4 regions of the Sporolactobacillus sp. KGMB 08714 genome follow, and region 3 is predicted to be linked to each of the others. Evidence: riboswitches for the same ligand, from Rfam matches in the RefSeq annotation. Region 3 holds a riboswitch; each other region holds the start of a gene.
The links. Region 3 has a riboswitch for S-adenosylmethionine ahead of metE (5-methyltetrahydropteroyltriglutamate--homocysteine S-methyltransferase). Riboswitches for the same ligand answer to the same signal wherever they lie in the genome.
Positions count from the first base shown of each region.

Region 1: another riboswitch for S-adenosylmethionine. It lies ahead of Q6A92_RS16265 (amino acid ABC transporter ATP-binding protein); the one in region 3 lies ahead of metE (5-methyltetrahydropteroyltriglutamate--homocysteine S-methyltransferase).
Region 2: another riboswitch for S-adenosylmethionine. It lies ahead of Q6A92_RS16940 (methionine biosynthesis PLP-dependent protein); the one in region 3 lies ahead of metE (5-methyltetrahydropteroyltriglutamate--homocysteine S-methyltransferase).
Region 4: another riboswitch for S-adenosylmethionine. It lies ahead of Q6A92_RS02860 (vitamin B12 independent methionine synthase); the one in region 3 lies ahead of metE (5-methyltetrahydropteroyltriglutamate--homocysteine S-methyltransferase).

Region 1 is NZ_JAUUBW010000045.1:5,908-9,207, forward strand. Features, by position in the region: gene Q6A92_RS16255 (amino acid ABC transporter permease) at 1-120, opposite strand, end outside; gene Q6A92_RS16260 (transporter substrate-binding domain-containing protein) at 209-1,048, opposite strand; gene Q6A92_RS16265 (amino acid ABC transporter ATP-binding protein) at 1,060-1,821, opposite strand; SAM riboswitch class I at 1,952-2,060, opposite strand; gene Q6A92_RS16270 (small acid-soluble spore protein H) at 2,251-2,433, opposite strand; gene Q6A92_RS16275 (ParB N-terminal domain-containing protein) at 2,655-3,026, opposite strand.
Region 2 is NZ_JAUUBW010000045.1:154,979-158,278, forward strand. Features, by position in the region: gene Q6A92_RS16930 (sensor histidine kinase) at 1-396, shown strand, start outside; gene msrA (peptide-methionine (S)-S-oxide reductase MsrA) at 380-913, shown strand; SAM riboswitch class I at 1,049-1,164, shown strand; gene Q6A92_RS16940 (methionine biosynthesis PLP-dependent protein) at 1,270-2,391, shown strand; gene metC (cystathionine beta-lyase) at 2,384-3,300, shown strand, end outside.
Region 3 is NZ_JAUUBW010000067.1:123,924-127,223, forward strand. Features, by position in the region: gene Q6A92_RS18690 (globin-coupled sensor protein) at 1-1,141, opposite strand, end outside; SAM riboswitch class I at 1,451-1,567, shown strand; gene metE (5-methyltetrahydropteroyltriglutamate--homocysteine S-methyltransferase) at 1,689-3,300, shown strand, end outside.
Region 4 is NZ_JAUUBW010000004.1:53,027-56,326, reverse strand. Features, by position in the region: gene Q6A92_RS02860 (vitamin B12 independent methionine synthase) at 911-2,041, opposite strand; gene Q6A92_RS02855 (hypothetical protein) at 2,131-2,379, shown strand; SAM riboswitch class I at 2,433-2,545, opposite strand; gene Q6A92_RS02850 (amidohydrolase) at 2,974-3,300, opposite strand, start outside.

The DNA of each region.
Region 1 (3,300 bases), on a different contig from region 3:
ACCTGTGACAAGTATGCTTAATAATAATCCGATTAACCCGGAACAGACAATAACGGCGAGCGTTAATGGAAGGGCGTCAATAAAACCGGGCAGTATTTTGATCATGTAGCCAATATCCATCTTCGCTTGTATCCCTTCTGAAGCTGTGAGAATGTTCAATAAAATAGTGACAGATTTCCGTTACCTATTGCAATGTAATTCGATACAATTAGTTGGTTATTTTGTATTGAAAAACATCTTCTCCGTAATACTTCTTCGACAGTGCGGAAAGCGTCCCATCGCTCTTCAGCTGCTTTAAGGCTGAATCAACGGCTTCTTTAAGCTTTTCGTTCTTTTTCGAGAGCAGGAAGTAGGTCGGGATTACTTTTACCGGGGCAGAAGTATGAATCTTTAAGTTCAGTTGTTTAATAATCTGAGCCTCACCCAGATTGGACGGAAGAACCGAGGCGTCATATTTTCCGGCAGCTACTTCTTTAAGCCGGTCGGCTGTCGAAAGGCCGGTGTCCGATGTCGGAATGTCGATTTTTTTCGAAGGATTCTGAGTATTGTAGGCCGTTAAAATATTGTATATGCCCCCGTTGGCGTCGACCGGAGCGATTTTTTTGCCGACCAGATCCGAAAAGTTCGTAATGGATTGATTGGCGTCATTCGTATAAATTTTGATCAAGCTTGCTCCGTCGCTTTCATTCGGAATCAGATACTTTTGTTCACGCACGGAATTTTTAAAAAATCCTTCGGCAATCAAATCGTATTTGCCTGTATCGAGGCCGATCTGCTGAGCGTTCGAAGAGACGCTTTGAATATTGAAACTGTAGTCTTTCAGCTTTGTATCGATTTTTCTTAATATCTCAACCTCATAGCCTGTCAGTTTTCCGTTTTCCGTATAGCTCAGCGGTTTTTCGGCCGTCGGGACGGCAATTTGAACGGTTTTTACGCTGGACGACTTCGATGAAGATGAGGACTGGTTTGCGCCGGATGAACTGTTCGAACAAGCGCCCAGTGTAAATAAAAGGATGAAAACAAGTACGGCGGCTGAAATCTTTTTCATTGTTCTTCCACTCACTTTGCTGTTATAATTTTTTTGTAGCTGTTGTTAAAATGACTGAGAAATTCCCGGGTCCTTTTTTCTTTAGAATGGTTGAAAATCTGAGAAGGCGGCCCTTCTTCAACGATTTTCCCCTGATCCATAAACACGACCTTTGTCGAAATGGTCCGGGCAAAGGCCATTTCGTGAGTAACAAGCAGAATCGTCACGCCCGAATTTGCAATACTATCAATCACGTTTAATACTTCGCCGACCAGTTCCGGATCAAGCGCCGACGTCGGTTCGTCGAAAAGAATGATTTCCGGTTCCATTGCCAGGGCTCTGGCAATGCTGACTCTCTGCTGCTGGCCGCCGGAAAGCTGGGAAGGATAGGCGTCCAGTTTGTCGGCGAGCCCGACTCTGTTTAATTCTTCCAGACTCCTTTCATAAGCGGCTTTTTTACTTTTTTTCCGGACAACGATCTGTGCTTCCATGACGTTTTCAATGGCTGTTTTGTTTTTAAATAGATTGTACTGCTGAAAAACCATTGCCGTTTTTCTTCGGAGCCGAAGAATGTCCTTTTTTTTGACGGACCGGCAGTTCAGCTGGAAATCTGTGAAGGCGATTTCTCCTTCGTCGGGTTTTTCCAGATAATTGACGCATCTCAGCAAGGTCGTTTTGCCGGTGCCGCTCGGACCGATAATGGTCACGACGTCGCCTTTGTTAATGTCTAAATCGATGCCCTTCAGGACTTCATGATCGTTGAACGACTTATGGATGTTTTTCAATGCCAGCATCGTGCGGTTCACCTCCTTTTCCGATTTTTTCTGTCTGAAGTGAATTGCTGCCATCCGCCTCCTTTAACTCATTTGTAATTTAAAATTAAAAAACAAGCCGTCAAGATGAAGAAGGCCTGCTTTTTATTCCTTCTCATCTTCTGAACACGGATCCGTGCTCCTGGAATTAACACCATACACAATCATGTGCTGGTTGTCGGGTTTCATAGGGCCAGTCCCTCCGCCGCTCTGGATAAGAATTCACTTTATTAATTTGTTGATTAATATCATACCACTGGCCGCCGTTATGTCAATACACATTCATACTAAAAATATGTGTTTTATTTGTCTTTTGGACCGACAAATGTTAAAAGGCATTCGGCAGGAAGCCGGCCTGCAGGGTTTCTATAACTTTCCGCAGCCAAAATCGCGGCGGCGGGTGCTTTTCATTTATTCATGTTCCTGCAGGTTTGCGACAGAAACTTCACGCTCATTTCCCGGATTGTCAAGCGGATAAATCCGGGCGGTCTGCATGCTCTCATCGACGTGCTGAATATAAACGGGGGTCCCGTTATGAGTCACATTCACCATAATCGGCGACCCGGCAATTTCCTGAGCCCGCTGTGCGTCCATCCTCATACCTCCTTTTGATGATTACAGGAATTACTATTTGCCGGCACCGATGGAATTATTCTTCCTAAGAGAGGCTGTCATTGTAATAAGGAACGGAAAATGAGTCTGTCCAGGCTGAAAATAATTATCTCGGCCGCACAGAAAAAAGCGAAGCATATTTCAGCTCCGTTTTTTCAGATCGGGAACGACGGACTGCCTTTTTCCCGCGTTTCCGATACGGATCACACCTCCTTGTAGATCTGAACTTCCTTTATTTCGGGGATCATACTGTAGGCGGTGAGTCTGTGCTGGCCGTCGTAGAGGCCCAGATTTTTATTAACAATCATCGGCGGCATCGTTCCGCCCTTTTTTATATACTCGATCATTTTCTGAATGCTGTCGGTATGATAACCATCATAGTTTTCCGGGTGCTCCTCCCATTCTTTAAAGGTCAGGAGATTTCGTCCGTTGCTGCTGAACGGGCAGGGCACTTCATACAATGTTTCTTTGGCTACTGCAGTTAAAATGAATCGATGGGCATCCGTCCCAAAGTCGTCATTTTCAATGTCGCTGTACTTGCCGCAGATTTCTTTTCCTGTGTAATACGTTGTCATGATACCGTCCCTTCTCGGCTAGTCAAAAATTTTTATCACGATAAAGCGGACACTGATTATACACTTAATTTATTATATATCCCGGCAATTTGCAAAAGGGGATGCTGATCCGAAAAATTTTGAATTTTGTACGAAACATGTCTCGGATCTCCCGGAATTTTTCTCAGGAGCCGCCGCTTTTTTCGAATTTGAAGGCCGGCGGGTCCTGCCGGCCAAATGATTGGGAATAAATATAAAATAACGGCTGTCTCAAATTCTGCCAGCCGGCTTTTAT
Region 2 (3,300 bases), on a different contig from region 3:
CTATTGGACAATGCGATGAAATTTACGAATAAGGGCGGGAAGATTGCCGTCTCCTGCAGCCAGGATAATAAAACGGCGACGCTTAGCGTGTCGGACAGCGGAATCGGCATTTCCGAAAAAGATCTGCCTCATATTTTCGATCGATTTTTTCAGGCGGATGCTTCGCGGACGGATCGAAAAGGCACCGGGCTCGGACTGGCGATCGCTCAATGGATCGTTGAGAAGCATCGCGGCAGGATTGAGGCCGACAGCAGGCCGGGCAAGGGCACCGTTTTTACCGTACATCTGCCTCTTATAAAAAAGGAAGATAAGGTTCCGCAGCTGCTGAGAGCGGGAGAAAAAAGACGGAACAGCAATAAAAACGGGAAGGGGAAAGCCAATGAACAATCATCTTGAAGAAACGGCAACTTTTGCCGGCGGCTGCTTTTGGTGCATGGTCAAGCCGTTTGATACACTGCCGGGCATAGAAAAAGTTGTCTCCGGGTATACGGGAGGGCAGGTTGAGCATCCGACCTATGAACGGGTCAAATCGGGGACGACCGGCCACATGGAGGCCATTCAGGTTACCTTCGATCCGACTGTCTTTCCTTATGAGAAACTGCTTGATCTCTATTGGACGCAAATCGATCCGACCGATGCCGGCGGACAGTTTTTCGATCGCGGTTCCAATTATCGGACCGCCATTTTTTATCATAATGACGTGCAGAAAAAACTGGCACAGCAATCAAAGTCGGCGCTTGCTTCCAGCGGCCGTTTTACAAAGCCGATCGTGACGCGCATTCTTCCGGCCGCACCCTTCTATCCGGCCGAAGAGGAGCATCAGAAATTTTACAAAAAGCATCCGGACCGTTATGCGGCGGAGCGGAGCGAATCGGGCCGCGATGCTTTTATCAAAGAAAATTGGAACCGGTAAAAAATCTTTGTTTTCCCCGCAGGTGCGGCTCTTTTTCGAACAATAGCCTGCCTTCTTTCCGAAATAATGAAAAGGCCGCTTGAAAAAACAAAAAGAGTATTGTAAACTAGTCAACAACAATATCATAATAAAAGATTCTTATCAAGAGAAGCCGAGGGACTGGCCCGATGACGTTTCAGCAACCGTTGCCCGATGTGGCGACAAGGTGCTAATTCCAGCAAGCATATGCTTAGATGCTTGAGGGATAAGAAGAAAACTGCCAACCGGCCTTCTTCTTATCGAAGAAGGCTTTTTTTACGGAAATTTCAGGGCCGGCCAGGGCTTTTGGTCAAGAAAAGGAGAGGGGACGAATCACGATGACAGCTTACAAAACGGAGACAAAATTGACACAGATCGGCAACGGTTTTGACGAACTGGGCGCCGTCAACGCGCCTATTTATCTGTCAACTGCATATCGCCATGAAGGGATCGGCGTTTCAAAAGGGTACGACTATATCCGGACGGGGAACCCGACCCGATCGATTCTTGAGAAAGCGATCGCCTCGATTGAAGGCGGAGAAGAAGGCTTTGCCTGTAGTTCCGGCATGAGCGCGATTCAGCTGGTTTTTTCACTTTTCCAGTCGGGAGACCACATTATTGCCTCCAGAGATCTATACGGCGGAACATACCGCCTCTTCGAAATCTTCGCCAGACAATACCGCATTGAATTCACCTATTGGGACGGCACAGACTATGACGAACTGGCTTCTCTTGTAAAACCGCAGACGAAAGCCATCTTTATTGAAACGCCGACCAATCCCCTGATGCGGGAAGTGGATATATCCGAGGTTTCCTACATTGCCAAGAGAAGTCATCTGCTGCTGATTGTTGACAATACATTTTACACGCCCGTGCTTCAGAAACCGATTGAAGAAGGAGCCGATCTGGTCATTCACAGTGCAACCAAATATTTGGGCGGGCACAATGACGTGCTGGCCGGCCTGGTTGTTTCCAACTCCGCCAAGATTACCGAAAAGCTGAGGCTGTTCCATAATGCCTGCGGTCTTGTACTCGATCCCTTCGATTCGTGGCTGCTGATCCGCGGAATGAAAACTCTGGCACTGAGAATGAGGCAGCATGAAACGAATGCCAGGAGGATTGTCGATTACCTGAACAATCAGCTGCTTGTGACCCGGGTTCTTTATCCCGGCAGGGGCGGAATGGTCAGCTTCGAACTCAGCAAAGAAGCCTATGTCCAGCCTTTCCTCAAGGCACTGCACCTGATCACCTTTGCCGAAAGCCTCGGCGGTGTAGAAAGCCTGATCACTTATCCCGCCACACAGACACACGCGGACATTCCGGAAGCCGACCGCCTCAAGTACGGATTGTCCAACTCGCTGCTGCGCCTGTCGGCCGGAATCGAACATCCCGATGATCTGGTCGACGATCTCGATCAGGCTTTTCAGTCCTTGAAGAAGGATGTGGTGCTGCATGGCTGACACATTCGGTTTTGCCACAAGGCTGATTAAAGAAACAGTGGCAGTCGATCCGCAGACCGGGGCGGCCAATGTTCCCATTTATTTGTCGTCTACCTTTCATCAGAAAGATTTTGATCATTATGGAAAATATGACTACAGCCGTTCGGGCAATCCGACACGGGAGGCATTGGAAGAAGCAATAGCCGCACTGGAAGGGGGCGTGCGGGGGTTTGCCTTCGCATCCGGTATGGCAGCCATTTCTTCGGCTTTTCTGCTTCTCTCTGCGGGAGACCATGCAGTCGTCCCGAAAAATGTGTACGGGGGAACGTTCCGCATTCTTACCCAGGTATTGGGCAGACTGGGGATCAGCCATACGTTTGTCGATACAACCGACCTCGAAGAAGTCAAACGGGCGATCCGGCCGAATACGAAAGTTATCTATGTTGAGACACCGTCCAATCCGACACTCAGAGTGACGGATATCCGGACGATTTCCGAAATAGCAAGGGCGCACGGATGTCTTACCTTTGTGGATAATACCTTTATGACGCCCGTTTTCCAGCGTCCTCTGGAACTGGGTGCGGATCTCGTTCTGCACAGTGCGACCAAGTTTATTTCCGGGCACAGCGATGTCGTTGCGGGTCTGGCAGTTGCGGGCAGCGACGAACTTGCCGACAGACTGTATTTTTTACAAAATGCGATGGGTGCCATTCTCGGCGTCCAGGATTCATGGCTCTTGCTTCGGGGGCTGAAGACAATGGATGTCCGCATTCGCAAATCCGCACAGTCGGCGCGGATGATTGCCGAATTTCTACAGACACAGCCGGAAGTGCGCACGGTCTATTATCCCGGCCTGTCCGGCCATCCGGGCGCGGCACTGCAGGCCCGGCAGGCGGATTCCGGGGGTGCCGTCCTGTCTTTTGAACTGAA
Region 3 (3,300 bases):
CTCGGAATTTGTCGGCAGTCTGCTTCGATTCTTCCATTCCTTTTTCTATGATTCCCGTCGTTGCGTTCAGAGAACCGACAACGCGGGACGTGACGTTTACAGACTTGCCTATAAGATCGGAAATCTGCACCATGGCATGATTGGTTTCTTCAGCCAGTCTTTTTATCTCCTGTGAGACGACGGCAAATCCCTTGCCGTACTCTCCCGCCCTGGCCGCCTCGATTGCCGAATTCAGAGCCAGTATGTTCGTCTGCTCCGAAATTTCTTTAACGAGAACGGTCACGCGGCCGATGGCCTGTGACGATTCTTCCAGTTTTCCGACCATCCTGCCCATTTCTTTAATGGAGTGATTGGCCGCCGTAACCTGAGAAAAAAGCCGTTCCAGCTGGGCCTGTCCCGCGGAAGCCTGTGTTTTGGCAGTCTGTGTCTCCCGGCTGCTTTCGGCCGAAGACTCCCTGACGAGTTGAAAATGTCCGGACAAAGCGCTGACCGTCTCCCCGGTCTGATCCGTCAGAGCCGTCAGACTGTCGCTGACGTGCGCTATGGCCGATCGGAGATCTTCCCGGCCTACTTCATATTCCCTCTTCAGGTTCTGTGAGTATTCCAGATCGTAAGCTTCAAGAACAATCTGCTGCTCAAAGCTGATGATCTTATCAATCGCCCGGACCATTCGCTCGACAGCAGAAATATCGCCGACCGTTCGGAAAACGATCCGGCACAGGCTGCTCTGCAGATTTTGAAAAGCTCCCATGTAGTAAGACGGACTCAGAGCAATCGTATAATGTATTTTTCCGACCCTGAGCCGCCTTTCAAGAAAGGATTCATCAATGATTCCTGAAAAGAGTTCCATAACATGTGCCGCCAGCGTCCGGCTCAGCTTTTCAACGGTGCTGTGCTGGTCGATCATTTGTTTCAGCGGCTCGATTTCATAGACACTGCCGTAGAAATCTTTTGCGATGACATTGATCTCTTTCTGCACAAAAGGCCGCAAGAGCTTCAGCAGCTGCAAATCTTCATTTGTCAGATCAAGCATTCTCAGTTTTTCAAGCACCTTGCCGTCTTTGACCGTGACAGAGACTTTCACGGACTTTGCCCTCTCCAGCCAGTCATCAACCGCTTCCTCACCTTTTTTAAAAAACACCCGGTCTCCCCCGCTTCCGTTCGCTCTTTAGTCCATGATCGGCACGCTGATCCATTCAGAATAGGCCTCACGATGGATTTATCTACATTATAACAAAACCGGTTATAACGGAACCTGGTGACTTTTAACGGATTTTCAAACAAATGTAAGGGTGCATGCTTTCTTTTCGAACAAGTTTTCTTTAAAACGGCCGAAGAAATTTACTCTGGAGATCCATCTGCCGATATCAAACCGTATCGGCCGTTTGCATTTTCAATTGACGCGGGAAATGTTTCGTGCTAAAATTTCTTTAAACTTCATTATGAAAGACTCTTATTGAGAGTGGCGGAGGGACTGGCCCAGTGAAGCCCGGCAACCTTTCAGTGAATTTGAAAAAGGTGCCAATTCCAGCAAAACTTCGATCAGCGGGGTTTTGAGAAATAAGAGGGTGCGGATGATCATTCAGGCCTCTCTGCCAAAGCTGGAGAGGTCTTTAATTTTTCCGCTTTTTTATTTCCCGCTCATAGATAAGGCTTCTTTCAAAGAAAGGAAACGGGAGGATGAGAGTATGGCAGAAGTGCTGAGTTCCAATCTTGGCTATCCGAGAATCGGTGAAAAACGGGAATGGAAAAAGGCCCTGGAGCAATTCTGGGCCGGCAAAATTTCAAAAGACGTCTTTCTTGCGACGGTTAAAAAGCTTCGCCTGAGTTATCTGAAAAAGCAAAAGGACCTGGGTGTAGATCTGATACCGGTCGGTGATTTCAGCCTTTACGATCACGTGCTTGATACGGCCGTATTATTCGGCCTGATTCCCGATCGCTTCAACAAGGGAGATAAAAAGATTCCGCTCGAAACCTATTTTTCTATTGCCCGCGGAGACAAAGAAGCAGAAGCTTCGGAAATGACAAAATGGTTCAATACCAATTATCACTATATTGTCCCTGAAATCAGCAATAAAACACGGCCTTTCATCACCGAAAACCGCCTGCTTACTCTGTTCAACGAAGCAAAAAACGAGCTCGATATTATCGCTAAGCCGGTGATTGTCGGTCCGGTCACTCTGCTCCGGCTGTCCAAGGGTTATGATCGCGATCATTTCAGGCCGCTTCTTGAATCACTGATCCCGCTGTACGTCCGGGTATTTAATGAACTGAAAGATGCCGGAGCCGAATGGGTGCAGATCGATGAACCGGTATTAGTCGGAACGCTGTCTCAGGAAGATCTGGAAGTATTCCGGGAAACGTATCGCTCGATCAGAAACGGTGTCCGCGGATTAAAGCTGCTCCTTCAGACTTATTTTGAAGCCATCGACGGCTACGAAGAAATCATCAAACTGCCGGTCGACGGCATCGGCCTCGATTTTGTTGACGGCAGAGAGGCGAACCTCAGCCTGCTTCAGACTGCCGGATTTCCGAAAGACAAAGTACTCGCGGCCGGCGTGATTGACGGACGCAACGTCTGGAAAACCGATCTGGCCGCGACGTTCGACCTTCTTTCCAAGCTGCTCGGTTACGTCGGCGGAAAAGATAAACTGTTTGTCTCACCGTCATCCAGCCTGCTGCATGTTCCTGTGACCGTCAGGAATGAAGCATCGCTCGATCCGCTATTAAAAAATGCGCTTTCGTTCGCCGATGAAAAACTGACGGAAACGGTCACACTTGTCAAAGGACTGAATTCGGGAAAAGCGGCAATCGAAGCAGACATCAGGAAAAGCCGGGACGACCTGCAGGCGCTGCAGCAGTCCGATCACCGCAACAACAAGAATGTACAGAGAGAACTGCGGCATCTCGGATCCGAATTGCCGTCGCGCCCGGGATCGTTCAGGCTGCGCCGGCAGATTCAGAAAGACGCTTTTCAACTTCCGATCCTTCCGACAACGACGATCGGAAGCTTCCCTCAGACCCCGGAGGTCCGACAGGCACGGCGCAATCTGCGCAAGGGCGAGTGGTCGGAAGAACAGTACAATCAATTTATCAAAGACGAAACAGGCAAATGGATTAAAATTCAGGAAAACATCGGCGTCGATGTGCTTGTCCACGGAGAATTCGAACGGAACGACATGGTGGAATATTTCGGCGAAAAACTGGCGGGATTCGCCTTTACACGCTTCGGATGGGTGCAGTCCTACGGCTCGCGCTGCGTCAAGCCGCCGCTGATTTTCGGCGACGTTGCCTGGCAAA
Region 4 (3,300 bases), on a different contig from region 3:
AAAACAAAACGCTCATTCGCGCCGGAACTCGAAAATGGGCCCGCCGCATCTGAGCGTGTACATACCGGTTATAAGACTTCCGTCTGAATGATTTAACGGCGCGTGATTGGTTCCCTTTCTCTGATTTTCAGATCATCTGTTATCGGATGGATTGACATTGACGAATGAAAATGTGTACGCGTAAAGGCACGAATCAGCAGTCTTTCATTAAAATAAGCAGTCATTCCATGACCGGTGCACAGATTTGATGAAAAAAGTCTCCTGTCATAAAAATGAGCTGCCACGCGATAAAAAGAATCTGCGCACCCATGCCGAAACGCCGGGCAGTCGCACCGAATCAGGCCAGAGTCGCACCGAAACAGGTCTAGGTCGCACCGAATCACTGGAATGTCGCACCAAATCTTCAGTAAGTCGCACCGAATCAGGCCAGAGTTGCGCCGAATCTGGGCAGTCGCACCGAAACAGGTCTAGGTCGCACCGAATCGCCAAAATGTTGCACCGAATCACTGGAATGTCGCACCAAATCTTCAGTAAGTCGCACCGAATCAGGCCAGAGTCGCGCCGAATCTGGGCAGTCGCACCGAAACAGGTCTAGGTCGCACCGAATCGCCAAAATGTTGCGCCGAATCGGGCCAGAGTCGCGCCGAAATTCAAATTGAACCCGGCTGAAGTCAACACGACTAGAAATTCCTCCATTTTATATTCTTCCATCTCTTTATTTTATTCCTATCATTTTATTTTGATCGATTTGATGCATAGTCCGGTACTGTTGCGCATCAACATTCGCTCTCGGTAAAGGACTTGTTTGTTCAGTGATCAATTTTTTTGCAAATAAAAATTTATGTTGAAAAATGCTGTTTCTATAAACGAAAAGGGTTCGATCAGGCTTTTGTTAGTGACGGCAAATGAGTCAATCTGCTTCCGCCCAGACGTTCTTTGCGGTATCGACGACCAGCTTTAACTTGGCCCACTGCTGTGCTTCGGTTAATTGATTTCCCTCTTCAGTCGAGGCAAAACCGCATTGTGTCGACAGACAGAGATTGTCCAGCGGGACATATTCTGTTGCTTCCTTAATGCGCTTTTTCAGCAGCGCCTCAGATTCAAGTTCCGGAAATTTTGAAGTGACGAGGCCCAGCACTATTTTCTTGCCCGATTTCCCGGCAAAAATTTCCCTGAGCGGTGAAAAGTCTCCGGAACGTTCATTATCGTATTCCAGAAAGTAACCGTCGACATGAAGCCGGGACAGATATTCTGCCACAGGACCGTAACCGCCCGAGAACAAGAAGGTCGAGCGGAAGTTGCCGCGGCAGATATGGGTGGTAATCGTCAGATCTTCCGGCCGGCCTTTCAGCGCCTCGTTGATCACGGTCACGGCGTCCTCTGACAATTGTTCATATTTCGCTTTCTCACCAGCATCTTTCGCACGGATGATCTGGTTGATCAGAAAAGCCCAGGTTGTATCGTCAAGCTGTAAATAACGACAGCCCAAATCGTAAAAATGTTGGATTGTCTCCCGGTATGCGGCTGCCAGATCGTTCAGAAAGTCTGCGCGGGAATGATAAAAATTGACTGCCTCATCATCGCGATGATCGCGGAAATAGAGCGTCGGGCTGGGGATTGTCTGCTTTGCGAGGATTCCTTCCGGAACGATGCTTTTCAGAAAGCTGAAGGCGGCAAAAAACGGGTGATCGGGATTATATGAAACTTTGTCGATAAAACGGACATTGGTGTCGCGTGTTTTAGCGCCTTTAAACTTGTAGCTTTTGTTCTGTGAGTACGTCTCGACGCCGTTCAGTCCGGCAAGAAAATCCAGATGCCACCAGCTGCGGCGAAATTCGCCGTCCGTAACGGCTTTCAGTCCCAGATCGATTTGCCTGTTCACGATGTTTCTAATCTCTTCATTTTCTGTTTCGGTCAATGCTGCCCGATTAATCTCTCCTGACGCAAATTTTTCCCGTGCGGATTTTAATGCCGCCGGTCTTAGCAGGCTTCCTACCTGGTCGAATCTGAAAGGTGCTTTTTTGGCTGTGATAACGGTCATTTCTTTTCCCCCTAAAAGTGTTTTTCTATGAATGAAACATAGTTGCCAAGTTGATGATTTTTTCCACTGGCCGCTGCGGATCGGTGCCCGTGGCTCCGGATCCGAAAAAAAGCGGTTTGCTGCCGATTACCGGCTTTTCGGCGGATTTGGCAGGAAGCGATCAGGCGCATCGGGGCCGTTGCGAAGGATCGCAGCGGCATCCGGCCGTCCCTACGCGCGGCTGCCCGCTTCTCCTGCCTGTCCTGAAGGACCCGCGTCAGGTTTTCGAGGCTCTGTACAAGCAGCACCCGCCTGAAAGTCCGCTGCCTGTACTACTGAATAAGCGCCATTTTGCCTGATTGCAAAATAAAAAGCCTTCTCCGGGAAGAAGAAGGCTGTATGCTCAGGTCTCTTCTTATCCCTCAGCCGCTTGGCTGCAGCTGCTGGGATTAGCACCTTGTCGCTTATATTACGACGGTTGCTGAAGTGTCATCGGGCCAGTCCCTCGACTTCTCTTGATAAGAAAATAAATGATCCATTTATTCGGTTGTTTATGAGTGTACGACAAACGGACGTTTTTTTCAAGCTTTTTTTTGAAGATTTAAAACATCCGATCTTACTTAATCGAGAAGCGCTGCAATTAAATGGCGTGGAGCCTTCCTCATTTCTCCTGCAGCCTGATATTTTTTCGGATGTTTATCAGAATATAGAATTAATCCGGCTTTCTATTTTGAAACGGATCGGCCCATGGCGATCCGTTTTTGGGATGACGGCAAATCTATATTATTACGATTATCGGCAAGGTTGGATCATCCGGGCAGGGGACTGGTCTTGGCCGGCGGTGAATCTTCAGGACCCCGATCGCGAAAGAAAATGGGTTTTTCAGAATCGTATTTTATCTCCTCGGCTGACTTTCTCAAAAATTTTAAATATGGCCTTCTGGCTTTGCTTTTTTATAGATTGCCGACTTTTTTCAGCATGGAAACGGCAAGATTAGCAAAAAATTTTGCGCTCGGGAGAATGGCTTTTTCATCAATGATCAGATCCGGATGATGGAGTCCGGAATTTCCGGACACGCCCATAAAGAAGAAGACGCCGGGGATTTTCCGGCGGTATTCGGCAAAGTCTTCACCGGCAAACGACGGGTCCGGTGTAATCACCTTCAATCCGGAAGCTTCTGCGATCGGGCGCGACCAGCCGGCGAGCTTCTCGTCGTTGACTGTAGCCGGTTCGATTCGTCTGTAATGGAGCGTGCCTTTCGCACCGAGACCGGAAGCGAT